3 regions of the Staphylococcus sp. IVB6181 genome follow, and region 1 is predicted to be linked to each of the others. Evidence: predicted binding sites of a transcription regulator. Region 1 holds the regulator's gene; each other region holds the start of a gene.
What was found. The regulator LexA, encoded in region 1, represses DNA repair genes until DNA is damaged. The targets are predictions, from matches to a motif close to CGAACATATGTTCG.

Region 1 (8,074 bases):
GACCACGCACATAAAGGTCAAATTCCAGGCGTAAGAAAAGCAAGCTGGTAATTCGATAGTTTAACGACGATAACATTTAAGGTACACATTTCTTCATTGAAATGTGTTCTTTTTTTTGCAATTTTTCAATGATATGTTTTGCGGAATTTTATAATTATGTATATACTAAAAGTGTACATTTACATTGTTTTTGGGACACGACTATATTATAAGGAGTGATGTATTATGCTTAGAACAAGTAAGTTAAGTATTGCAACGCTTGTTATATCGACACTAGTCTTAGGAACTTCGGCAACACATGTCACGACGAATAATACAGATGCAAAAGCAGCAGAGCAAACTCAAAAATGGGGACATGGTGAAGGCGGTTCGGGTACTTTAGATGCTAATCGTAAAGCTGATACGACTCAATTGAGCAGTGTGACACCTTGGTACAATTATAATGGCTATACAACTTATGATGCTTCATTTACGCAAGATTATAATTTTGTTCGTGCTTTAAAATACGACAATGTCACAATTGATGGTTACAAAGTAAACCCTAATGCTGTGAATAATTTTGCTTATTCTAAACGTGTATATGATACTTCAGTACAGCTTAATACGAATAATCAAGTGGTACAGCTCACATTTTTTACTAAACCCAACAGTGTAACAAAAGCAGTGTTTAAACAAGCGCATCAATCCAATACGATTCTAAATGAAGGAAAATTAGGTAATGGCGATGGAACATATGTTAAATATGCGACACAAGCAGGGTCTTATACCGCATTCTTTGACCATAATGGTTATTTAAATGAAATTACAATCAGTAGTTAATTGCATGGTCAATAATATACTTGGAAAACCATTAAACTAACGATATTTTATGAATAATTTTAAGGGGTGCCTTCATATATTATGAGGTGCCTCTTTTCTATATAATATTTACATTTTTATTTTACAATGTTCTTAATGGCAAATTTATTTGTGAAGTAGTATGATGTATGTTGGACTTTTGATAATAAGCAAACAATAAGGGCAAGGTGTTATATATGAAAATATTTGACTACGAAGACGTACAGTTGATTCCTAATAAATGTATTGTAAAAAGCCGTTCAGAATGTGATACGACAGTTCAATTCGGCCCGCGTAAATTTAAAATGCCGGTTGTTCCAGCAAATATGCAGACAGTGATGAATGAAAAATTGGCTGAATGGTTTGCGGAAAATGATTACTTCTATATTATGCACCGTTTTGATGAAGCAGCAAGAATTCCTTTTATTAAAAAGATGCAAGATCAAGGATTATTTGCTTCTATCTCTGTAGGTGTGAAAGATAATGAATATGAATTTGTAAAAGAAATTGCAAAAGAAGGTTTAAAACCTGAATATATTACGATTGATATTGCACATGGCCATTCTGATCAAGTTATTAAAATGATTCGCCACTTGAAATCATATTTACCTGAATCATTTGTAATTGCAGGGAATGTAGGGACACCAGAAGGTGTCAGAGAATTAGAAAATGCCGGTGCAGATGCGACAAAAGTAGGTATCGGACCAGGACGTGTATGTATTACTAAAATCAAAACAGGATTTGGTACAGGCGGATGGCAACTTGCCGCAATCAATCATTGCAGTAAAGCAGCACGTAAACCAATTATTGCGGATGGTGGTATCAGAACTCATGGCGATATCGCTAAATCTATTCGTTTTGGTGCATCAATGGTTATGATCGGGTCATTATTTGCAGCGCATGAAGAATCACCAGGTGAAACTGTTGAGCTTGACGGCAAGTTATATAAAGAATATTTCGGCAGTGCTTCAGAATATCAAAAAGGCGAACGCAAAAATGTTGAAGGCAAAAAGATGTTTGTAGAACATAAAGGAACATTAGCAGATACGCTGAAAGAAATGCAGCAAGACTTGCAAAGTTCTATTTCATACGCCGGAGGCAATGATTTAGGTTCATTAAGAAAAGTAGATTATGTTATTGTTAGAAATTCTATTTTTAATGGTGACAGAGACTAAGATATTGCCTGGAGGTGTAGGCGATTAAAAGAGTATTTGGTTTTTCAATTGTTTTCTTGCTTTTGGCATTATGTATTCCTATAAAAGAAACATCTTTTATGATAGATTTGCAAAATCAGACTAAAGCTAAGATTCAAGCATTAGCCGCAAACGAAAGTATTTCTAAAGAGCCGCTTAAAGTTCCTGATAAGCAAGACTTTGCATTTAGGAACATACAAATGAATATGACACAATCAGAAGTTGAACAACAACTTGGAAAACCTGAACGTGTGACTTCAAATGAATATGGTTTGAAATGGTACGCTTACCACGATGATTATCAATCATTTGTCATGGTGAGTTATATCGACGGCAAAGTTAACGGTATCTACAGCAACCAGAATGTAATCTCTTCTAAGTCGAAGATTAAATACGGTTCACCTAAAACTGCTGTCAGAAGCCGTTTAGGCGATCCGATTACATCTATGACCAAAGGTAATTATAAATATCAAATCGAAAGCGATGAGTACGATACGTTCGATAAAGACGGTATTTATACGACAGTCTTTTATGATAAGCATGAAAATAATCAAGTAACAGGTATTATGCAAATCAGCAAAGAAATGGAAAATCGACTCACTAAACAATATGGTGCGCCATCCACTTCTTTAACATACGGCTTTGAAATGCAAAACTTTGATTTAGTAAATGCAGAACGTGTACAAAAAGGACTGTCAGTTCTGAAATACAGTGATGCTATTTCGAATACTGCGAGAAAACATAGTAAAGATATGGCAGATCATCATTACTTTGATCATACAAACCCTAAAGGAGAGTCTCCTTTTGATCGTATGAAAAAAGACGGCATTGATTATAACAGTGTAGGTGAAAACTTAGCGTACGGACATCAGAACAGTATCTTTGCACACGAAGGATTAATGAACTCAGAAGGACATAGAAAAAACATTTTACAGTCAGGATTTAAAAACTTAGGTGTGGGTGTCGACTTTAATGAAGACAGACAACCATTCTGGACTGAAAATTATACAAGTTAAGTAAATGTATTTTAAATAATAAAAGAACCGAAATAATGGATGAACTGTTAATCACATATTGTAACTGTGGTTAACAGTTTTTTTATGGAAAAATTATTGTTGATCTCATGTTGTGTCAGTATTATTAATAATGAATAAGCTGCTAAGGTAGTGTATATTGTAATTATAGTCGATGAAATAGTCATGTTTTATGTATTATAACTTAATTCAAAGGGGCGTTATTATGCATACATTAGTTATCATCACACATCCGGATATGAAGCACTCAGTAGTGAATCGTATGTGGAGAGATGCTGTGGTTAGTGAACAGATTGATATGGTTGAATTATATGAACTGTATCCTGACAGCAAAATAGATGTGTCGCGCGAACAAGAAAGGTTATTGAATTACGATACAATTGTGTTCCAATTTCCGCTCTATTGGTATAGCAGTCCTCCGTTATTAAAACAGTATCTGGATGAAGTGTTCTTATATAATTTTGCGTTTGGTCCAGAAGGAACGAAACTTCATAATAAAAAGTTTGCGATTGCAACGACAGTAGGCAGTTTAGAAGAAGATTATTCTAAAGAAGGTTCGAATGGATTTGCATTAGAAACATTGTTATCGCCATTCATTGCGACTTTTAATTATATAGGGGCTGAATATAAGGGTCACTTTGCACAGTATGGTACTGTAAATCATGCGAGTTATGATGATTTGCTCGAGGGGACCAAACAGTATATCGCATTCATAAAGTCTATTTAATAAATAAAATGCCGGAACTGAAATTTTCAATTCCGGCATTTTTTAAATTAAAATAGGTAGTTTCCGAATTCTAACGGTTCAATGTATTTACCGTCTTTATCAAAGACACGCATGTTGCCTCCAGAAATTTCATCAATAAGCAATACTTCGCCAGTTGCTTCATCGCGACCGAACTCTAATTTAATATCGTATAACTCTAAACCTTTTTGTGCGAGTTCATCTTTAATGATGTCAGAAATTTTAACTGTTAAATCAGCAATTTCATCATATTCGCCGGGTTTTAAAATATTTAGGGCTTCAAGAGCTGCTTTGTTGATAAGAGGATCTTGTCGTTCGTCATCTTTTAAAGTCATTTCAACATAACCGTTAAGCGGTGCACCGTCTTCAATATAGTCGCCATATCTGCGGATGAAAGAACCGACAGCACGATATCTGCAAATGACTTCTAACCCATTACCGAACACTGATACTTTTTTAACGCGCATTTGGCGTTCATCAAGGTCAAAATCAATATAATGAGTTGGAATACCCGCAGCGTTAATTTTTTCGAAGAAATAGCTTGTCATTTTCAATCCAGCTTTTCCTGAACCTTCGACAGTCAATCCTACTTGGTTTTCACCTGGATCAAACACTCCGTCTTTACCAGTCATATCATCTTTGAAGAATAAAACAACTTCACCATCTTTGTCTTGATATACATCTTTCGTTTTACCTTTGTATAGTAAGTCCATTTTCATTTCACTCCTAAAGTTATACTTATATTCATTATAAGAGAATTTTCGATTTATATAAATATCAAACTATGAAACCAGCAAGAAAATATTGATGAGATTAATTGCTTACTTTTCTTTTTGGTCTCTTTTAGCAGTATACAAAGCTTAATATGTTAAAGAAAGTAAAAACAAAATATAGAATAGCAAAAAAGCACGCCTTAATGTCTATAAGTTGAGGACACTAAGGCATGCTTATATTTAAAAAAGATTAGATTTATTCATTTAATCACGAACGATAATTAAGAAGAGATGATATGCCTATGAACAGAGGCGACAGCTTATAGTTCTCTAAATAGGCCGACAACTTTGCCTAATACTGTTACATGTTCAAGGTAAATCGGATCCATTATGCTGTTTTCAGGTTGCAGTCTATAACGGTGTTTTTCTTTATAGAATCGTTTTACTGTTGCTTCATCATCTTCAGTCATAGCAACAATAATGTCGCCGTTTTCTGCAATTGTCTGGCTTCTGACAATTACTTTATCTCCATCTAAAATACCTGCTTCAATCATACTGTCACCGACAACATTCAAAATAAATATGTCGCTGTTGTGCGTTGAAGTAAAGTGTTCTGGTAATGGGAAGTACTCTTCAACGTTTTCAACTGCTGTAATTGGAATGCCGGCAGTAACTTTACCGATGACAGGAACATGAATAGTACCTTCGATTTCTGCAGAATCTTCTATTTGATCGCTTACAATTTCAATTGCTCTTGGTTTTGTAGGGTCGCGTCGGATATAACCTTTGCTTTCCAAACGCGATAAGTGGCCATGAACTGTAGAGCTTGATGCTAATCCTACAGCTTCACCGATTTCTCTGACACTAGGCGGATAACCTTTTGTTTGAACTACTGATTTAATATATTCATAAATTTCGCTTTGACGCTTCGTAAGTTCAGTCATATATATGCACATCCTCTTCTAATTTGTTCTTATTATAGCATGTTAAAAATATCTTTACAAACATTTGTTCGTAAAAGTATTGACACCGAACAGTCGTTCTGATATTGTGTTTATACAAACAAATGTTCTAGGGGGTGTTCAATTATGATTAAGAAATATCAAACGAGTTTTTTACTATACACAGCAGTATTGTTAATGTCTTTCATGTTGGTTTCAGCGTTTTTAATCGGTGCAGAGCAGTCAGGGAATCAGGAACAAGTGTACGAAATGACGGATCATACACTTTCAGCTAAAACAGAACAAAAAGCCGAACAAGAACAGCGATATATAGAAAAAGACGAACAGAACAGCAAACCGATTGTCGCAGCTGTTCGATAAATAAATAGTAATTCATAAAATTGTCATATCATTTTCTTGTTATTCATTGTGTAAAAGCGACGCATTTGGGAAAAGTTAAACAAGCATATTCATTTTGTTTTAAACAATTATTTGCTAATATGAATAATCATCAGACTAATGGAGGTCAAGAATATGGCAGATCAACATAAAGAAACTATTAATAGAATTAATGAACTTTCTAAAAAGAAAAAAGCTGAAGGCTTAACTAAAGAAGAAGCAAAAGAAAGAGCAGAATTACATCAAAAATATTTGGAAACTTTCCGTGAAGGTTTCAAACAGCAAATTGAAAATACAAAAGTGTTAGATCCAGAAGGAAACGATGTAACACCTGAAAAATTAAAACAAGTACAACGTGAGCAAAATAAAAGAAAATAATTTAAATTATATTAAACTATGAGTAAGAGCTTTTAGAACAAAATACCTATGTTCTGAGAGCTCATTTTTTGTTATATTTGAAGATTTTTCATCATATTTTATTTGATAGCGATTTCATAAGAACAATCAATGTGAAAAGCCAAGAATATAATGTATAATGGCATAAAATCATGCTGTATAGAAAGGAAGTTATATTGATGTTCGATAAAAGAGACGACCTTGCAATTAATACAATCAGAGCATTAAGTATTGATGCAATTGAAAAAGCAAATTCTGGTCACCCTGGATTACCTATGGGTGCTGCACCAATGGCGTACACATTATGGACACGTCATTTGAATTTCAATCCTAATTCAAACGAATATTTCAACAGAGACAGATTTATTTTATCTGCAGGACATGGTTCAGCATTGCTTTACAGCTTGCTGCATGTATCTGGAAGCTTAGAATTAGAGGAATTAAAACAATTCAGACAATGGGATTCTAAAACACCAGGACACCCAGAGTTCAGACATACACAAGGTGTTGAAGTAACAACAGGTCCATTAGGACAAGGTTTAGCAATGTCAGTTGGTATGGCAATGGCTGAAAACCACTTAGCCGGCAAATTCAATAAACCGGACGCAGAAGTCGTTAACCATTACACTTATGTGTTAGCTTCTGATGGCGACTTAATGGAAGGTATTTCACATGAAGCGGCTTCATTAGCAGGCCACTTGCAATTAGATAAATTAATCGTACTTTACGATTCAAATGATATCTCATTAGACGGCGACTTAGATAAAGCTTTCTCAGAAGACATCAAAAAACGTTTTGAAGCATATGGTTGGAACCATATCTTAGTTAAAGACGGCAATGACTTAGACGAAATCAATAACGCAATTGAAAAAGCTAAAGAACAAAACGGACCAACAATGATTGAAGTGAAAACAGTGATTGGTTACGGTTCACCTAACAAATCAGGTACACATGGCGTACATGGTGCACCGCTTGGTGAAGATGAACGTACTTTAACTTTAGAAAATTATAAACTTGATCCTGAAAAACGTTTCTACGTTCCAGATGAAGTTTATGACGTATTCAATGAAACAATGTTGAAACGTGCAAATGAAAATGAAGATGCTTGGAAAGCATTAGTTGAAAAATATTCAAAAGAATATCCTGAGTTAGCGCAAGAATTCAAAGATGCAATTGCTGGTAAATTACCAGATAATTACGAAGCAAAATTACCTGAATTCGAAGTAGGTTCAGAAAGTGCAACACGTGCTGATTCTGGTGAAGTTATTCAAGCATTAAGCAAAGCTGTACCTTCATTCTTCGGCGGTTCAGCAGACTTAGCTGGTTCAAACAAATCTAACGTTAAAGATGCATCAGATTATGATCGCAATACACCAGAAGGTAAAAACATCTGGTTCGGTGTAAGAGAATTTGCGATGGCTGCTGCTGTTAACGGTATGGCTGCACACGGCGGTGTTAATCCTTACGGTGCAACATTCTTCGTATTCAGCGACTATTTAAAACCAGCATTAAGACTTTCAGCTATCATGGGTCTTAACTCAACATTCATCTTTACACACGATTCTATCGCTGTTGGTGAAGATGGTCCTACACACGAACCTATTGAACAGTTACCAGGTTTACGTGCAATCCCTAACATGAACGTTATCCGACCAGCAGACGGTAACGAAACTCGTGTTGCTTGGGAAGTTGCTTTAGAAAGCGAACAAACACCGACTTCATTAGTATTAACACGTCAAAACCTTCCAGTATTAGATGTTTCAAAAGAAACAGTTGAAGAAGGTGTACGTAAAGGTGCATATGTTGTTTACGAATC
Region 2 (8,074 bases), 600 kb from region 1:
TTAAAGTACCCATACCACCGATAGTACCTGCATAACCGATTGCGAGCACCAATGATTTCTCGAATTTTGACAAGTTATTTTGACTGCGTTCCCCATCATTTAAGGCTTTAGCTTCTGAAATAATCGCTAAACCGATAGGTATCATAATCATGACCGCCGCTGTATTTGAGACGAACATTGATAAACCGCCGGTTGCGAGCATAAAGCCTAATAATATCTTGCCTGTACTTGTACCGATACTATTAATAATAATTAAAGCAACGCGTGTATGTAAGTTCCAACGTTCCATCGCAATCGCAAGAATGAATCCGCCCAGGAATAAGAAAATAATATCGTTTCCGTATTCAGAAGTAACTTCTGCCGGATCCATTACATGCCCTATCGGCATTAATACCAGCGGCATTAAACTGGTTGCCGGAATCGGAATCGCTTCTGTGATCCACCATACTGCAATCCATGCGGTACTTGCTAAAACGAATACCCCTTGATACGGCAAGCCTTCTGGATGTACAAACATTAAAATCAACGCAAATAATAATGGTCCCAAAATCAATCCAATCATCTGGCCTTTATTATACGGCTTATTCTTTTTCTGCTTTGAAAAGAATGTCAGACGTCCTGGAATGTGATAATCACTGTTATGTTGTTGATGCATAACAATCCCCCCCTTGTTTTCAACATGTTTAACCTTAAACTAAAATACAATTTAAGTTGCATATAAATTTAAAGTACCCCTGAACATGTTTGTTTTTAATTTTATCACATTTTTCCGTATATCTAACCAGAATTTGCAAACGTTTACATAAATATTTCCAATTTTCTTGATAATATTTTCTTATATTTTGGCAAAATTAAAACCAGCCCCGTTAAAGGACTGGTTGAATATATTGATGGCGGATTAGTCGAAAATGACACAAACACCTTCTGCAGCTTGTTGCTGATCATCTGTTAATGTTAAACGGCCTGTTGCTTTATCACGTTTAAGCACTGTGACTGGAGAACTACCTTCTTGATGTGCACATACGATGAATTGATCATCATCTGAAATATTGAAATCTCTTGGGAATTCTCCGCCTGTTTTAACAATCTCAACCGGAATCAAGTCATCCCCATCATCTGTTACTTCATATACAGCGATACTGTCATGGCCGCGGTTCGAAACATATAAGAAACGTTGGTCATGTGATAAATGTACTGCTGCTAATTTTGTATCCCCTTCAAAGTCTTCAGGGATGGTAGTATAATCTTTAACTACTTCGAAATGACCGTTCACATATTTTGCGACACTCACTTTATTTGAAAGTTCATGCACTACATACGCATACTTGCCGTTGCCGTGAAATGCAATATGACGCGGTCCGTATCCTGCAGTAAATTCAGAAACAGCAGCAACCTCGTAACCATTTTCATCATATTTGTAAGCGACGATTCTATCTGTACCTAAGTCGCATGCTGCTACAAATTTACCATCTGGTGTTTCTTGTGCATAGTGTACATGTGCGTGGTCTTGGCGTTCATGCGGGCCGACTGGATACTTATGTTTCAACTCTTCGATTAAGCGTACTACTTCACCTGTCGATGCATCTAATTCATATAAACGAATAATCCCTGCACCATAAACCGCTTCAAACAAATAGCCGCCGTCATTAGATACTGAAATATAACATCCTGTACCTTCTACTGAATCCAAGCATTTGTTCAATAGTGTCAATGTACCGTCGTTTTCTACTCTGAAACTCGCAACACCGCAGCGTTCGCCTTCTTTTGTAATTGCATATAAGAATTGATTGCGGCGTGTAATAAATGTTGATGCTTCAATCTCATAAGCTGTTGAAACTTCTGATACTTTTTCATTTGCTTCATCTAAAACAAAACGATAAATTCCTTTACCATCTTTCTTAGTGTAAGATCCAATATAACCTGATTTCGTCATATTATTACCTCCTCGTATTACCTACTATTGTACGGAATTCTAAATAAAAATGATAATACTACAGTCTAAATAATGTGATTATTCGAGCAATATAACTTTAACTTGAAAATACGAACAAGTGTTCGTATAATAGAATTATCAACTTCTACTTAAGCAGGTGATTTTTGATGAAAGCACAAAATACGGAAACAGATTATCGTAAAATTCCAAGAAGCCAATTAGATTCTAATATTCCAGTAGGCAGAGGCATGGTAAAATGGGCCCCTTTTGCGACCTTGCCCGAACAATTCGAACGATTGCATCAGTATGCGGTAGACCAAACTAAAATTGAACGTCCTATATTATCCGAGGATCAAATCAATGAATTGAATCAGCAGATTCATATTGCCTTTCAAGAACAATGTGCAATTAAAATACGTTATTTCAGAGACGGTTGGATCCGCACTTTAGAAATGGTACCGAAAAAAATTGATTACTTGAATCAGCTGCTCATCGGCAGTACTTTAAAACAGCAGCACATCCAGCTTTCTTTGTTGGATATCGTTCAAATTACATTATGCCGAACCTAAAAAACACTTGCTGGATTATCACCCAGCAAGTGTTTTAGTTCATCATCATTAATTATTGCCTGATTCAATATCAGCAACAATTTCTTTTGTTCTTCTTTCGATATCTTCAAAATCTTTTTTGAAAATGAAAGCGAATACGGCTACACCCACGCCAACTACTACTGAAACGATGAGTGCTAAACTAAAGAAGAATTTAAAAAAGCCTTTAATAAAGTCTAACATTTTGATTTCACCTCTATAAAAATAATCGCCTGCATGCTCTTATGATAGCATACTTAAATTGGTCATTAAAACATATACCCTATAATAAAAATGTTCAAGCATATACAAGTTCTATTATACTAAAAAAAGGGCTAACACTAAATGGTTAACCCTTGGAAATGTAAGATTATTCAAGCGCCCCTCCACCATCTGTATACAGCAGCACATGCTTTGCTATAATAATCTTGAACCATCACTATCACCTCTAAACGTAAAATTTCTGCGTTTCAAGTGACATTTTTAAACCGTATTAACAGGTTTTTCTCTACAAATATATTATAATACGGATTGATTTCTGAAGTCTATTAACAATAAATTACATTATTGTAACAAACTATAAAAGAATACGTTAAGGAGTTATTTCATATGCAAAAGGTACAATCAGATATTATGACTTTTAAAGGGTCGCATTATGATTTAGGCGTTGAAACCGGTAAATGGATGCAATCCACACGCCTGATGCAAAACAGAGAAAAAGAATGGAAAAAACGCCTGCCGCGTTTTGATATAGACATCAATGCAACACACGATATATTCAATCTCTATGCCCCTCAAATTTGGGAGGAATTAATGGGCATGCGCGAGTTATTAGAATTGCCGATGAGACAAATTGTATTCAACTTTGCGCATTATCGTTTCACCCCTAATAAGAAAGACAGTGGGTGTACGGTCTTCCTTGGGGATAATTATTTAGTCCGCAACTACGATTACCACCCTGCAACCTATGACGGCCGTTATCTGCTCTATGAACCCAATGACGGAGGATTAGCACAAATCGGTCCTACTTCAAGAATTACAGGCAGAATGGACGGCTTGAATTCAGCAGGCTTGGCTATGGGCTACAACTTTATGCATCGCAAACACCCGCAAGATGGATTTGTCTGCTATATGATCGGCAGATTGATTTTAGAATTATGCAAAGATACCGATGAAGCGATTCGTCTGCTCAAAGAAATTCCGCACCGCAGTTCATTTAGTTATATCGTCATGGATAAAAATAATCAGCACGCCATTATCGAAGTCACACCAAGAGGCTTAGATATCCGTTACGATCGCACATGTACCAACCACTTTAAATTGCTGACGCATGAAAACCGCAATTACACTAAAGAATCCAAAGAACGTTTAGCACGTACTTTGAAACAAACAGATATCCATATGGATAAAATGAAAGCGTTAGAACTCTTCAATGATCCAAAATATGATATCTACAGCAAGCTCTTTGGCAGCTGGTCAGGTACTATCCACACTTCTATGTATGAACCAGATCAGATGAAAGCTTGGATTGCTTTAGGTGAGAATGGAACACCTGTATGTATTGATTTTGAACGCTGGTTGAACCACGATGAATTAGATATTACAAAACTGCATGGCGAAATCGATACAGAGATTCAATTTGCCTCAGAATAAATGCCTTAATATATCAAAGGAATAAAGAAAAACGATTTTCATCTGACTTTTGATGAAAATCGTTTTTTTACTTTAATACAATCATTCTAAAACCACTATGGCTTAGAACGTTCATTATTCAATTTTGATATTGCCCTTATTGGTATAAAACTCTAACACATTCTCTCCGTTTCCGACTTTATCATTTTTGAAATGCGGATTCGAAACAATCTTTTCACCCTCTGCAGGATTTAATTTCAACAATGTGTTTTGAGGCGGTTTTTCATAAGATAATGTGATATTCCCTCTCTTCGTAGAGGCTTTTAAGTCACAAGCATTGGCCATTTTTTCAAATGTAATACTGCCTTGTCCTAAAATAAACACGCTCTCCTTCACTAATGCATGTTTGCCTAAAACACTGCCGGAATTAATTTTGAAATAACCGTTTTTAATTTTGCTGTCTTCAAAAGTTAAATTACTGCTGTCTGATTTCATTTCAACATCTTCTAAAGTTGAACGTTTGATAGCAACATCTGAAACGTTGTTCCAAATGGTTGTCGTTGCTGAATGAATATTATCAATTTCGATTCTGCCGATATCAGTTGAAATATTAATATCATTTAATTGTTTCTTCGGTACTTCGATGATCATTTTCTGCCTAGTTTTCTTAAAAGGATTGATGTTCGGTGCAAAATCATTTTGTTTGTCTTCTGATATTTTCAGAATGTTATTATGTTCAGAGTAATTAATCGGACGCTGTCCTTTATAATTTAATTTCAGCTCATTCCCTTGGACTATCTTTATATCTGAACGATTACCGCTGATAGAAATATCTCGGATACTTTCATTATGAAATGTCTTTTTAACATTTTCTTGCGGTAAATTACTGCGATCATGTACGAACCATACTAACGTCCCCATCGAAAAGAAGGCTATAAATACAATCATTCCAATTAATAATAATTTCTTCATGAATTTATGCTCCCTCTAATCAATTTCAAGTTCCAACGCAAGTACTTCAATATCAATTTATAAATCACTTCAGCTAATTTGAAGATTAAGACGATAAATATAATGCCTAATCCTGAATAACCAAAAGCGAATAAAAAGTCGCTGAAGATAAAATGCGTAAAGCCGCTTAAGATATTAGCACTCAGCATAATCACAGGCGACAGCAGCAAGACCAGCGAGGCTAACAGCAGTATCACCATAAACATCACTACAAACAGCAATGGAATCAAAATGATCACTAACGTTAAGATGCCTATGCCGAGCGTCGCCAGTACTGCTTTTGTGACGTTTTGCGCATTCGGCGCATATTCCGCATTTTTAATTGCTTTTTGTGCATATATTTCTTTAGCAATTTTCTTTGGGCTTTCCATTCCTTTTAAAATTTCAACTTCAGAACGGCCTTCCCTTTCACCTTCATAAAAGATATCTTCATACTCATACATGATTTTATCTTGTTCATGTCTAGGCAACCATCTCAGTTCACTTTCTAAATCATTTAAAAATGTAATTTTGTTCACAGTGGTCACCTCCGAAATCTACTTGAATTATACTGCAATTTATATAATTTTAAAAATAATTATATCTGCTATTTTTTGAAAGTTTCACAACAACGTAAAAATATTAAAAAGATGGCTCCCCTTTTCTATAATTCCAGCTTGCCATCTCATACATCACAATTATTTAAAATATTCAATTCGTCTGATTTCATCATTTTGGTATAAAATTTTGAGTTTGAGATGATGTGTTTTATCTACATAGTTCAATGTTTTATAACCATTTTTGCCTTCAGTCAATTGATAGCCGTTGCCTAATGCTTGTATCGCATCATCAACTGACGCGCCGACTTGAAAATCCATATTCGTTTTAATACTGCTGTCTTTAATGACTGCCATGCCTGAAATAGCTTTTTTATGTTTATTCACTTTAACAATGAAATCAGGATGTTTTTCATTATAGTAGAATCGATAACGTTCGAGTTGAATATTGCGGTTTTCTTTAAAACCAGATGGATTGAATGTTTGGTTAGGCTTCATATCATTAATGGTAATTTCCGACAAATCGACGGATTTTGTACTACTTATATACCCTGAAATCAATAAAGTTATTACACTCAATATTGAAAATACTGTGAAAGCAACCAATTTATACTTCAAAAGAATCACTCCTCTTTGATGTCGTTGATATTCTGTATTGTCTCTTTTTAATCATACTACTTTTTTTAGCAATTGCACTGTGCTATTCAACTTATATAATACGATAAATACAAAAGTTATGAACAACATTTACAATAATATATATTGTTTTGAATTTTCACAACATTTTCTTTTAAATCTGAATCAAATGTTGCTATAATGTTATCAATAAGCGAAGGGGGTTATATCGATGGCAAAATTAGAAACATATTATAAAGACAGCCAAGATCTAGATACTTACATCTCACAAATGAAAGAGAATAAAGAAGGCTTGCTTAAAATCTATGAAGATTTTAAAGTGCCTGAAAATGATACACGCATTGATCAGATTAAGCAGAAAAATTATGATAAAGTGCTTGTGATTTCTGAAGACTGGTGTGGGGATGCCATGATGAACGTTGCAATTCTCAAGCATATCAGCGAATTGCTTAATCTAGAAGTTCATGTCTTCCATAGAGATCAAGATACAGATTTGATTGATCGTTACTTAACAAACGGTAAATCTCGTTCGATTCCGATTTTCATCTTTTTAAATGATAAGTTCGAACAAGAAAACGTTTGGGGTCCGCGTGCTAAAGCAGCACAAGTCTTTGTGGAAAAGACAAGAAGCAAATTATTACCAGAAAAAGATGCACCTGATTATGATGAAGCCGTACAACATTCGCATGTTGTTATCAGCAACCGCTTCAAAACAGACTCTAACTTATGGAAAGAAGTATATGATTCCATTATCGACAAATTATTAAACCCGTAAAAGAATTGCCGGAAGCTAGACAAGTGTCTAACATTCCGGCTCTTTTTTGACTAAATATCTTTTTTAGAGATATAGAATGTATTCGCTATAAAGAAAATAACGATGGAAGCTGCTGAAATGAACCATTGCCAGTTGCTGAAAGTATATTTCCCTGATGTCGTCTTGCTTGTCAGGTAACTGAATGGAATATACTTCAATGATTTTTGAATGTCATCGCCGATTTTAGGAATCATCGGCAAGAACGGTTCCGCAAAAGGTACAATCAATACTAAGAAAATACCTAAAGCGTAAATCAATGCTGGTTTCGGCACAATTAATGCGACTAAGAAAAGCAATAATCCAAAGAACAATAAGAACACCAAGTAGAACCATAAGATCTCAATCAGCTTCTCATCTTTCACATCCGGTCCTTTTGTTACGGCTTGGATAATTAATACTAATACGTCCAAAATTACTGTGATAAAAACAGCGATAAATGCGATTGATAATGTTTTTGCAATAAAATATTTAATACGGCTGCTGACTTTATTTAAGTAGAGTTGAATCGTTCCTTGAGAGATATCTCTTGTAATTGTTTTAATTACAAAGAGCAAACCTACAATTGAGAAGAACCAGCTTCCCATCGCTAAGATGACATCACCGTCTACTTTTTTCATTTGCTGATTGACTAACGCTGTCATACCGATAATCGGAAGCAGTGTTAACACGAATGCTAAATAAGTTAATGGACTTCTTAGAATACTGATAATATCATGTTTGACTAATTGAAATAGATTCACTTGTTCTCACCTCTTTGGTTAATATTGAAGTACGTATCACGCAGTGACGTTTTGCGTGTTTCAATGTATTTCGGAAAGACATCTAAACCTGCAAGCCCTTTTAATAAAGGTTGGTAATCTTTAATCGATTTCAATGAAATTTCCCCAGATTCTTTATGGCTTTGAAGAATACTGTAATGCACCGT
Region 3 (8,074 bases), 620 kb from region 1:
GGTGATGAAGCGGGCGTTAAGAGTGTTACTTTAGTGATTAAAGGACATAACGCTTATGGTTATTTAAAAGCTGAGAAAGGTGTACATCGTCTCGTACGTATTTCACCATTCGACTCTTCAGGCCGACGTCATACATCATTCGTTTCATGTGATGTGATTCCTGAATTCAGCAATAATGAAATCGAAATCGACATTAACCCGGATGATATTACAGTAGATACGTTCCGTGCATCAGGTGCCGGCGGTCAGCACATCAACAAAACAGAATCTGCAATTCGTATTACCCACCATCCTACAGGTATTGTAGTAAACAACCAAAACGAACGTTCTCAAATCAAGAACCGTGAAGCAGCAATGAAAATGCTGAAATCGAAATTGTATCAATTGAAATTAGAAGAACAAGAACGTGAAATGGCAGAAATCCGAGGCGAACAAAAAGACATCGGATGGGGCAGCCAAATTCGTTCTTATGTCTTCCATCCGTATTCAATGGTTAAAGATCATCGTACAAATGAAGAAACAGGTAATGTGAATGCGGTGATGGATGGAGATATCGGTCCATTCATCGAAGCTTACTTGCGTACACAAATGGATAATCGCGAAGCTTAATCTCTATACTTATGAAGGCCAAGACAGGAAATGTCTTGGTCTTTTCTTTGGTTCTCCACCATTTGTGGTGGGTGAATAATTTAAAGAACTTAATTTTGATTGGAATTCTTCGAATTCTATCATTTAGACAACCATCCGATGTACGGGTCTGGTTGTCTTTTTCTTTTTGTTTTTAAATAAACTAAATACCAGCATTATACGGTTTCTTAAGTTATTAAAACTTCTGTATCCATATGAAATTCGCTTAATTAGCTTTATTTTATTGTTAATACCCTCGATTGCACCGTTATTTAATAAGGGATTGTAAATCGTATTTCGAAGTATTTCTTGATGCTTTCTAAAAAATGTTACTACTTTCCATATGTTTTTACTGATTGAGTTTTTATCAACGTCGTTCAAACGATTGATAAAATCTTTCCAATTACATAATTTTAAACTTTCGCGTAAATCATGTACTAGTTCGTATGAATTTTTTAACTTTTCATCTGTTTGAAGCATAAAATTCACTAGATCATAACCTTTTTTATAACATCTAAAGGAACCATCCCAAATACCATCCATCATGAAGAGTTTACGTTTGTCTGTTAAAAGAAGTCTCCATTTGTTCTTTAAAACAGGGTATTCCCTTCCTTCTTTGTCTTTATAACGATTCATTACTTCTCTGCGATAGAAGTTTAACTCTCTATTCATGTGCTGAACGATATGAAATCTATCAAAGATTATAGATGCATTAGGAAAGAGCTTTTTAAATAAGAATAAATAGGGTTCAAACATATCAATGGTAATTGTTTTAACTTTAAGTCTATTTTTTCGATCAAAGCGTTCAAAATAAGCTTTTAAATAACCCGAAGTTCTGTTTTCTAAGACATCTAGAAATTCATGTGTGTCATTGTTAATAAATATAAAACTCATTAAGCCAGTCACACTCTTTACACTTCTAAATTCATCCATTGCCAAATGTTCAGGTAGATTATCGAAAGGCTTGATAAGTAAAGTATTGACTGCTTTATTTCGAATACGACGTACTGTAGATGGAGAAACACAGTTGTCTTCTGCAGTATCTATTTCTGTTTTGACTTTCGTGGCTTCTTCAATTATTTTTTGATTCACATAATTAGAAATAAATCGTGTCTTATCTACGACATCAGTTTCAGCAGTAAAAGTTGTATTACACTCTAAACACTTAAAGCGCTGTTTGGCTAAGTTTAGATATGTATTATAGCCTTGAGTTTTAAGCAAGGTAATACGAGAAACTCGTTTACCATGCTTATGAATTTGTCCTTCATTTTTAATTCCGCAGCAAGGACAAGCCGAAGGCTTATACGTAAGTACAGCATTAACAACCGTAGACTTCTTTCCTTTTACTATTACATCAATATCTTGGCTAACAAATTTGATATTTTTATCTTTTATTCTTAGTATTTCTAATGTATCATTACACATAGGCGCACTTGTCTCCTTTAATTTGGGTTTGGTCACTTTAAATTATAGAGGCAATTGCGCTTTTTGTGTATCGAAAAAGGCGGGAAGTTTTACCTTCCCACCATAAAAGATGAAGAACCTTTTCTTTTGCTGCAACGAAAAAAGTATATCGCATAAAAATAATTTTAGATGTTTAATGCATAGATTAATATTACTGTTATGTGACATGAAAAGTTATTAAATAACCTATCGAGCATTGAAATGCCTATGATTTGCTTTAATTGACAGAAAGTTTGTCCAATTTAGAGTTTAAACGATAGTATAACGATTATATTACAAAATTATAACAATGCCCCCAGGGTAGGAAAGTTGTGCTATATTGAATGCATTACAAATTGACAGCAAAGGATGAAATAATAAATGAAGAAAGCTTTATTACTATCAGCATCATCACTAACTTTACTAACATCATTAAATGGTGTTGCATCTGCAGAACAAACACACGTAGTTAAAGAAGATGCTAAGTTAAGCGAAGTTGCAGCTTTGTTTGCCACTACTACAGACGAGATTAAAAATTTAAACCAATTAAACCAAGATGAAGTTAAAAAAGAGACTTCTCTAGTTTTACCTGACACAGACGTTGTAGAAGTCAAAGCTGGAGATACTTTAAAATCAATCGCAAAAGCACATAATATTACATTAGATACATTGTACAAATTAAACCCAGGTGTTTCTCACGTTATCTTACCTGGAGATATCTTAGCAGTTTCAGAAAAAGGCGCAACACATTTAGAAGCATTATATACTGGTAAAGCTGTACCAACTGAAGCACAAGCATCACAATCAAAACAAGATACAGCAGCTCCAAAAGCAGCTGCAAACTACGATGCACCGGCAAATACAACAGCAGCACCTGTAAACTATACATCAGATGCAGCTTACAACAGCTACAATACAAATTATACAAGCTATGAAGCACCAGCTTACAACGCTACTGAAACATACAGTGCGCCAGCAGCTTCATACAGCGCTCCATCATACCAAACAAGTGCACCATCTTACTATTCAGGTGCTAACTTATACACTGCAGGACAATGTACTTATTATGCATTCAGTCGTGCAGGCGGCAACATCGGATCAACTTGGGGTAATGCAAATAACTGGGCGAACGCAGCAGCAGCGGCAGGACGTACAGTTAACAATACACCAGCAGCTGGTTCAATCATGCAATCATCAGCAGGTGCTTACGGTCACGTAGCATACGTTGAAGGTGTTAACAGCGACGGTTCAGTTCGCGTATCTGAAATGAACTACGGTTACGGCCCAGGTGTTGTAACTTCACGTACAATTTCAGCAGGTCAAGCAGGCGGATATAACTACATCCACTAATAAATAATTGATATAGCGCACTGTTCTCTTTTGAGGACGGTGCTTTTTTTGTATCTTGTGCTATGTATAATTGAAATCGAAAAATTGCTTGAGAAAGGGTAATATTAATTTAAAGTCACCGTTGAAAATGGTAAAGTTAAATCAACTTTTAGTATTCAGGTTGTTCTTATATGAAATGCGGATGAATAAGAAATTTCTTTGACAAAGCATCAATATATTTTGAATAGAAAATAAAAAGTGTTTGAATGAACTTGAATGATATGTTTTCAAAGTGCTTGCGCAATGCGAAGACATGCGCGTATAATATTCGATTAAATAGATAAGGGGTGAGCTCAACGTGGGTGTACATCAATATTTTAAAAGACTGTCTGATTTAGAAAAGCTGATACGCTTGCCTGGTAAGTTTAAGTATTTTGAGCATAATGTAGCAGCACATTCATTTAAAGTGACTAAAATTGCACAATATTTAGGTACAGTAGAAGAACAGCACGGCAATACGATTGATTGGAAGAGTTTATATGAAAAGGCTTTAAATCATGACTTTGCGGAAGTATTTACAGGAGATATCAAAACCCCGGTTAAATATGCGAGCAGTGATTTAAAAAAGTTGTTTTCTCAAGTGGAAGAGGAAATGGTAGATAATTTTATCAGAGAAGAATTCCCAGAGGAATATCAAGATGTGTATAGAGAGCGTCTGCAAGAAGGCAAAGATGATTCATTAGAAGGTCAGATTTTAGCTGTCGCAGATAAAATAGATTTGCTTTATGAAACATTCGGAGAAATTCAAAAGCGTAATCCGGATTCGTTATTCTTCGAAATTTATGAAATGTCATTAGAAACAATTATGCAGTTTGATCATTTGGTCTCCGTACAAGACTTTATCGATAATGTGATACCAGAAATGCTGACAGAAAACTTTATTCCGCGTTCAGAATTGCGTGAGTTGACGATGTCAATTTTAAATAAAAGAGATGGGTGACTGACAAATGGTTCTCATTTGGTATCTTTGCGCCTCATTTTTCCCCTGTATCTTAGTGGTACTATTCAGTGTCGTTACTAAGAACAAATGGGTCGGTGCAATTGTAACGTTGATGTTAATCGGTGGTTCGATTTATAAAGGATTCTTTCACAGCGAGTGGATTATATTTATAGATGTCGTTTCATTGTTGGCAGGCTTTGTCATCGTGGATCAATTAAAACTGCATCAACATCATGAAGATGACCGTTAAATTGCAATACAGGTACTTGTCAAAGCAGAGACAAGTGCTTTTTTGTTTGGCAAAAAACTTCTATTTTACGAACAGATGTTTGTATTTCTTTGACATGATATGTTATAATACTAAGTGATGTAAATAGTTTGAAAACAAGTAATTAAGAGTATAAATAGAGTAAATAGAAAGATTATATAAAAATTGAGAAGTTGCGAATTAACAAGTTTAATTGCAATCTCAACATGAAGTGAACGGTTGGGACAATGGTGGAATGTCTCAGCCTATTTATATTTTAGAGACGCTACAGTATGCATCGTATAAAAAGGAGGATACCTGATATATGGAACATCATCCATTTAAAGTGGTTTCAGAGTTTACACCTCAAGGAGACCAGCCTGCCGCAATTGAAAAGATTTCTAAAGGAATTAAGGAAGGCAAACATCATCAAACTTTGCTCGGTGCAACAGGGACAGGTAAAACTTTCACAATGAGCAACGTAATTCAACAAGCCGGCAAGCCTACATTAGTACTTGCCCACAACAAGACTTTAGCAGGTCAGTTATATAACGAATTCAAAGCATTTTTCCCAGAAAACAGAGTAGAATATTTTGTCAGTTTCTATGATTATTATCAACCAGAAGCTTATGTACCCTCTACGGATACATTTATCGAAAAAGATGCGACAATTAACGATGAAATCGACCAATTACGCCACTCAGCTACAAGTTCATTATTCGAGCGCGATGATGTAATTGTAGTTGCCAGTGTCAGCAGTATCTTTGGTTTAGGGGATCCGTCTGAATACAGCAGTTTAGTTGTCAACGTGCGTCGAGGCATGGAAATGGACCGCAGCCAATTCTTGCGTGGATTAGTTGATATCCAATATACACGTAACGATATCGACTTCAAACGCGGCACATTCAGAGTACGCGGCGATGTGGTAGAAGTCTTCCCGGCGTCTCGTGATGAAATGTGTATTCGTGTCGAATTCTTCGGTGATGAAATCGATCGTATCAGCGAAGTGAACTATTTAACAGGAGAAGTACTGCGTGAAAGAGACCACTTCTCTATATATCCGGCATCCCACTTCGTAACGCGTGATGAAAAGTTAGAGTTAGCCATCCAACGTATTGAAAAGGAACTTGCAGACCGTCTGAAATATTTAAGAGAAAATAATAAATTGTTAGAAGCGCAAAGACTGGAACAACGTACCAACTATGATTTGGAAATGATGAGAGAGATGGGCTTTGTTTCAGGAATCGAGAACTATTCTGTGCATTTGAACTTAAGAGACTATGGTTCTACACCTTATACGTTGCTTGATTATTTCGGTGATGATTGGCTGATTATGATTGATGAATCACACGTGACTTTACCGCAAATCAGAGGGATGTATAACGGTGACAGAGCACGTAAACAAGTGCTGATCGATCACGGTTTCAGATTGCCGAGTGCTTTAGATAACAGACCTTTAACGTTTGAAGAGTTTGAAAAGAAAGCACATCAATTGGTTTACGTTTCAGCAACACCAGGTCCTTATGAATTAGAACATTCAGATGAAGTGGTTGAGCAGATTATTCGACCGACAGGATTGCTGGACCCTAAAATAGATGTCCGTCCGACGAAAAATCAAATTGATGATTTATTAAGCGAGATTCAAGATAGAATCGATAAAAACGAACGTGTACTCATTACGACATTAACGAAAAAAATGAGTGAAGATTTAACGACTTATATGAAAGAAGCAGGTATCAAAGTCAACTATCTGCATTCTGAAATCAAGACATTAGAACGTATCGAAATCATTCGCGACTTAAGAATGGGCACTTATGATGCGGTTGTCGGTATCAACTTATTAAGAGAAGGTATCGATATACCGGAAGTATCGTTAGTGGTGATACTTGATGCAGATAAAGAAGGTTTCTTGCGTTCAGAGCGTTCGTTAGTTCAAACTATTGGCCGTGCAGCACGTAACGAGCATGGGCAAGTGATTATGTACGCAGACAAAATTACAGATTCTATGAAATATGCGATGGATGAAACAGAACGCCGTCGCAAGATTCAACAAGCGTATAACGAAGAACATGGTATTACACCGAAAACAATCAAGAAGAAAATTCATGATGTTATCAGTGCTACTGTGGAAACAGAAGAAGAAAACGAACAAGAACAAAAAGTAGTACCTAAGAAATTAACGAAAAAAGAACGTGAAAAAACGATTGAAAATGTAGAAAAAGAAATGAAACAAGCAGCAAAAGCATTAGACTTTGAAAGAGCAACAGAATTACGAGACATGTTGTTTGAACTCAAAGCAGAAAGATGAGGTGACGCGGGTGAGTAAGAAAGATCCATCAATTGTTGTAAAAGGTGCACGTGAGAATAACTTAAAGAATGTGAATGTGGAACTGCCGAAAAATAAATTGATCGTCATGACAGGCTTATCAGGTTCTGGTAAGTCTTCCTTAGCATTCGATACTATCTATGCGGAAGGGCAAAGACGTTATGTAGAATCCTTAAGTGCTTATGCACGTCAATTCTTAGGACAAATGGATAAACCGGATGTAGATACGATTGAAGGTTTATCCCCAGCGATTTCAATCGACCAGAAGACAACAAGCAAAAACCCGAGATCGACTGTAGCGACAGTTACAGAGATTTATGACTATATTCGTTTGTTGTATGCACGTGTCGGTAAAGCATTTTGTCCGCATCACGGCATCGAAATCGAATCGCAAACTGTTCAGCAAATGGCAGACCGCATTTTAGAACTGGAAGAACGTACTAAAATCCAACTCATGGCACCGATTGTAAATCACCGCAAAGGGTCGCATGAAAAACTGCTTCAAGACATCAGTAAAAAAGGTTATGTGCGTGTCAGAGTAGACGGCGAAATCAGAGATATTAATGATGTGCCGGAATTAGACAAAAACAAAAATCACACAATTGAAGTTGTGGTGGATCGTCTTGTTGTTAAAGAAGGCATTGAAACACGTTTAGCAGATTCAATTGAGACGGCTTTAGAATTAGCAGAAGGCAATTTAACAGTCGATGTCATTGACGGCGAAGAAATGAAGTTCTCTGAAAATCATGCATGTCCGATTTGCGGGTTCAGTATCGGAGAACTTGAACCGCGTATGTTCAGTTTCAACAGTCCGTTCGGAGCTTGTCCGACATGTGACGGGCTGGGCCAAAAGCTGAAAGTGGATATTGATTTAGTGATTCCAGATCCAAATAAGTCATTAAGCGAAGGGGCGATTGTGCCTTGGGAACCGAAAAGCTCTGACTTCTATCCTACATTGTTAAAACGTGTAGCTGAAGTATATAAAATCAATATGGATAAACCGTTCAAAAAACTGACAGAACGTCAAAAAGATATTATTTTATATGGCTCTAAAGGTAAAGAAATTACATTTACTTTCGGACAGAAAAACGGAACGACACGT

Region 2: MUA90_RS05045 (YolD-like family protein) is a predicted target of LexA. The motif match lies at 2,045-2,058, and genes of this name have one in related genera.
Region 3: uvrB (excinuclease ABC subunit UvrB) is a predicted target of LexA. The motif match lies at 4,718-4,731, and genes of this name have one in related genera.

Annotation. Positions count from the first base shown of each region.
Region 1 is NZ_CP095096.1:1,675,476-1,683,549, reverse strand. Features, by position in the region: gene rpsN (30S ribosomal protein S14) at 1-51, shown strand, start outside; gene isaB (immunodominant staphylococcal antigen IsaB family protein) at 226-819, shown strand; gene guaC (GMP reductase) at 1,035-2,012, shown strand; gene MUA90_RS08190 (CAP domain-containing protein) at 2,111-3,046, shown strand; gene MUA90_RS08185 (NAD(P)H-dependent oxidoreductase) at 3,270-3,791, shown strand; gene MUA90_RS08180 (phosphoribosylaminoimidazolesuccinocarboxamide synthase) at 3,839-4,522, opposite strand; gene lexA (transcriptional repressor LexA) at 4,843-5,466, opposite strand; gene sosA (DNA damage-induced cell division inhibitor SosA) at 5,611-5,844, shown strand; gene MUA90_RS08165 (DUF896 domain-containing protein) at 5,998-6,240, shown strand; gene tkt (transketolase) at 6,438-8,074, shown strand, end outside.
Region 2 is NZ_CP095096.1:1,071,854-1,079,927, reverse strand. Features, by position in the region: gene MUA90_RS05055 (SLC13 family permease) at 1-655, opposite strand, end outside; gene MUA90_RS05050 (6-phosphogluconolactonase) at 899-1,933, opposite strand; gene MUA90_RS05045 (YolD-like family protein) at 2,101-2,502, shown strand; gene MUA90_RS05040 (hypothetical protein) at 2,551-2,724, opposite strand; gene MUA90_RS05035 (C45 family autoproteolytic acyltransferase/hydrolase) at 3,130-4,173, shown strand; gene MUA90_RS05030 (DUF4097 domain-containing protein) at 4,288-5,124, opposite strand; gene MUA90_RS05025 (HAAS signaling domain-containing protein) at 5,121-5,681, opposite strand; gene MUA90_RS05020 (hypothetical protein) at 5,841-6,326, opposite strand; gene MUA90_RS05015 (thioredoxin family protein) at 6,547-7,110, shown strand; gene pmtD (phenol-soluble modulin export ABC transporter permease subunit PmtD) at 7,161-7,889, opposite strand; gene pmtC (phenol-soluble modulin export ABC transporter ATP-binding protein PmtC) at 7,886-8,074, opposite strand, start outside.
Region 3 is NZ_CP095096.1:2,295,001-2,303,074, reverse strand. Features, by position in the region: one part of gene prfB (peptide chain release factor 2) at 1-609, shown strand, start outside; gene MUA90_RS11270 (ISL3 family transposase) at 733-2,052, opposite strand; gene MUA90_RS11265 (COG3942 and LysM peptidoglycan-binding domain-containing protein) at 2,452-3,420, shown strand; gene MUA90_RS11260 (YfbR-like 5'-deoxynucleotidase) at 3,758-4,399, shown strand; gene MUA90_RS11255 (CsbA family protein) at 4,407-4,649, shown strand; gene uvrB (excinuclease ABC subunit UvrB) at 4,972-6,954, shown strand; gene uvrA (excinuclease ABC subunit UvrA) at 6,965-8,074, shown strand, end outside.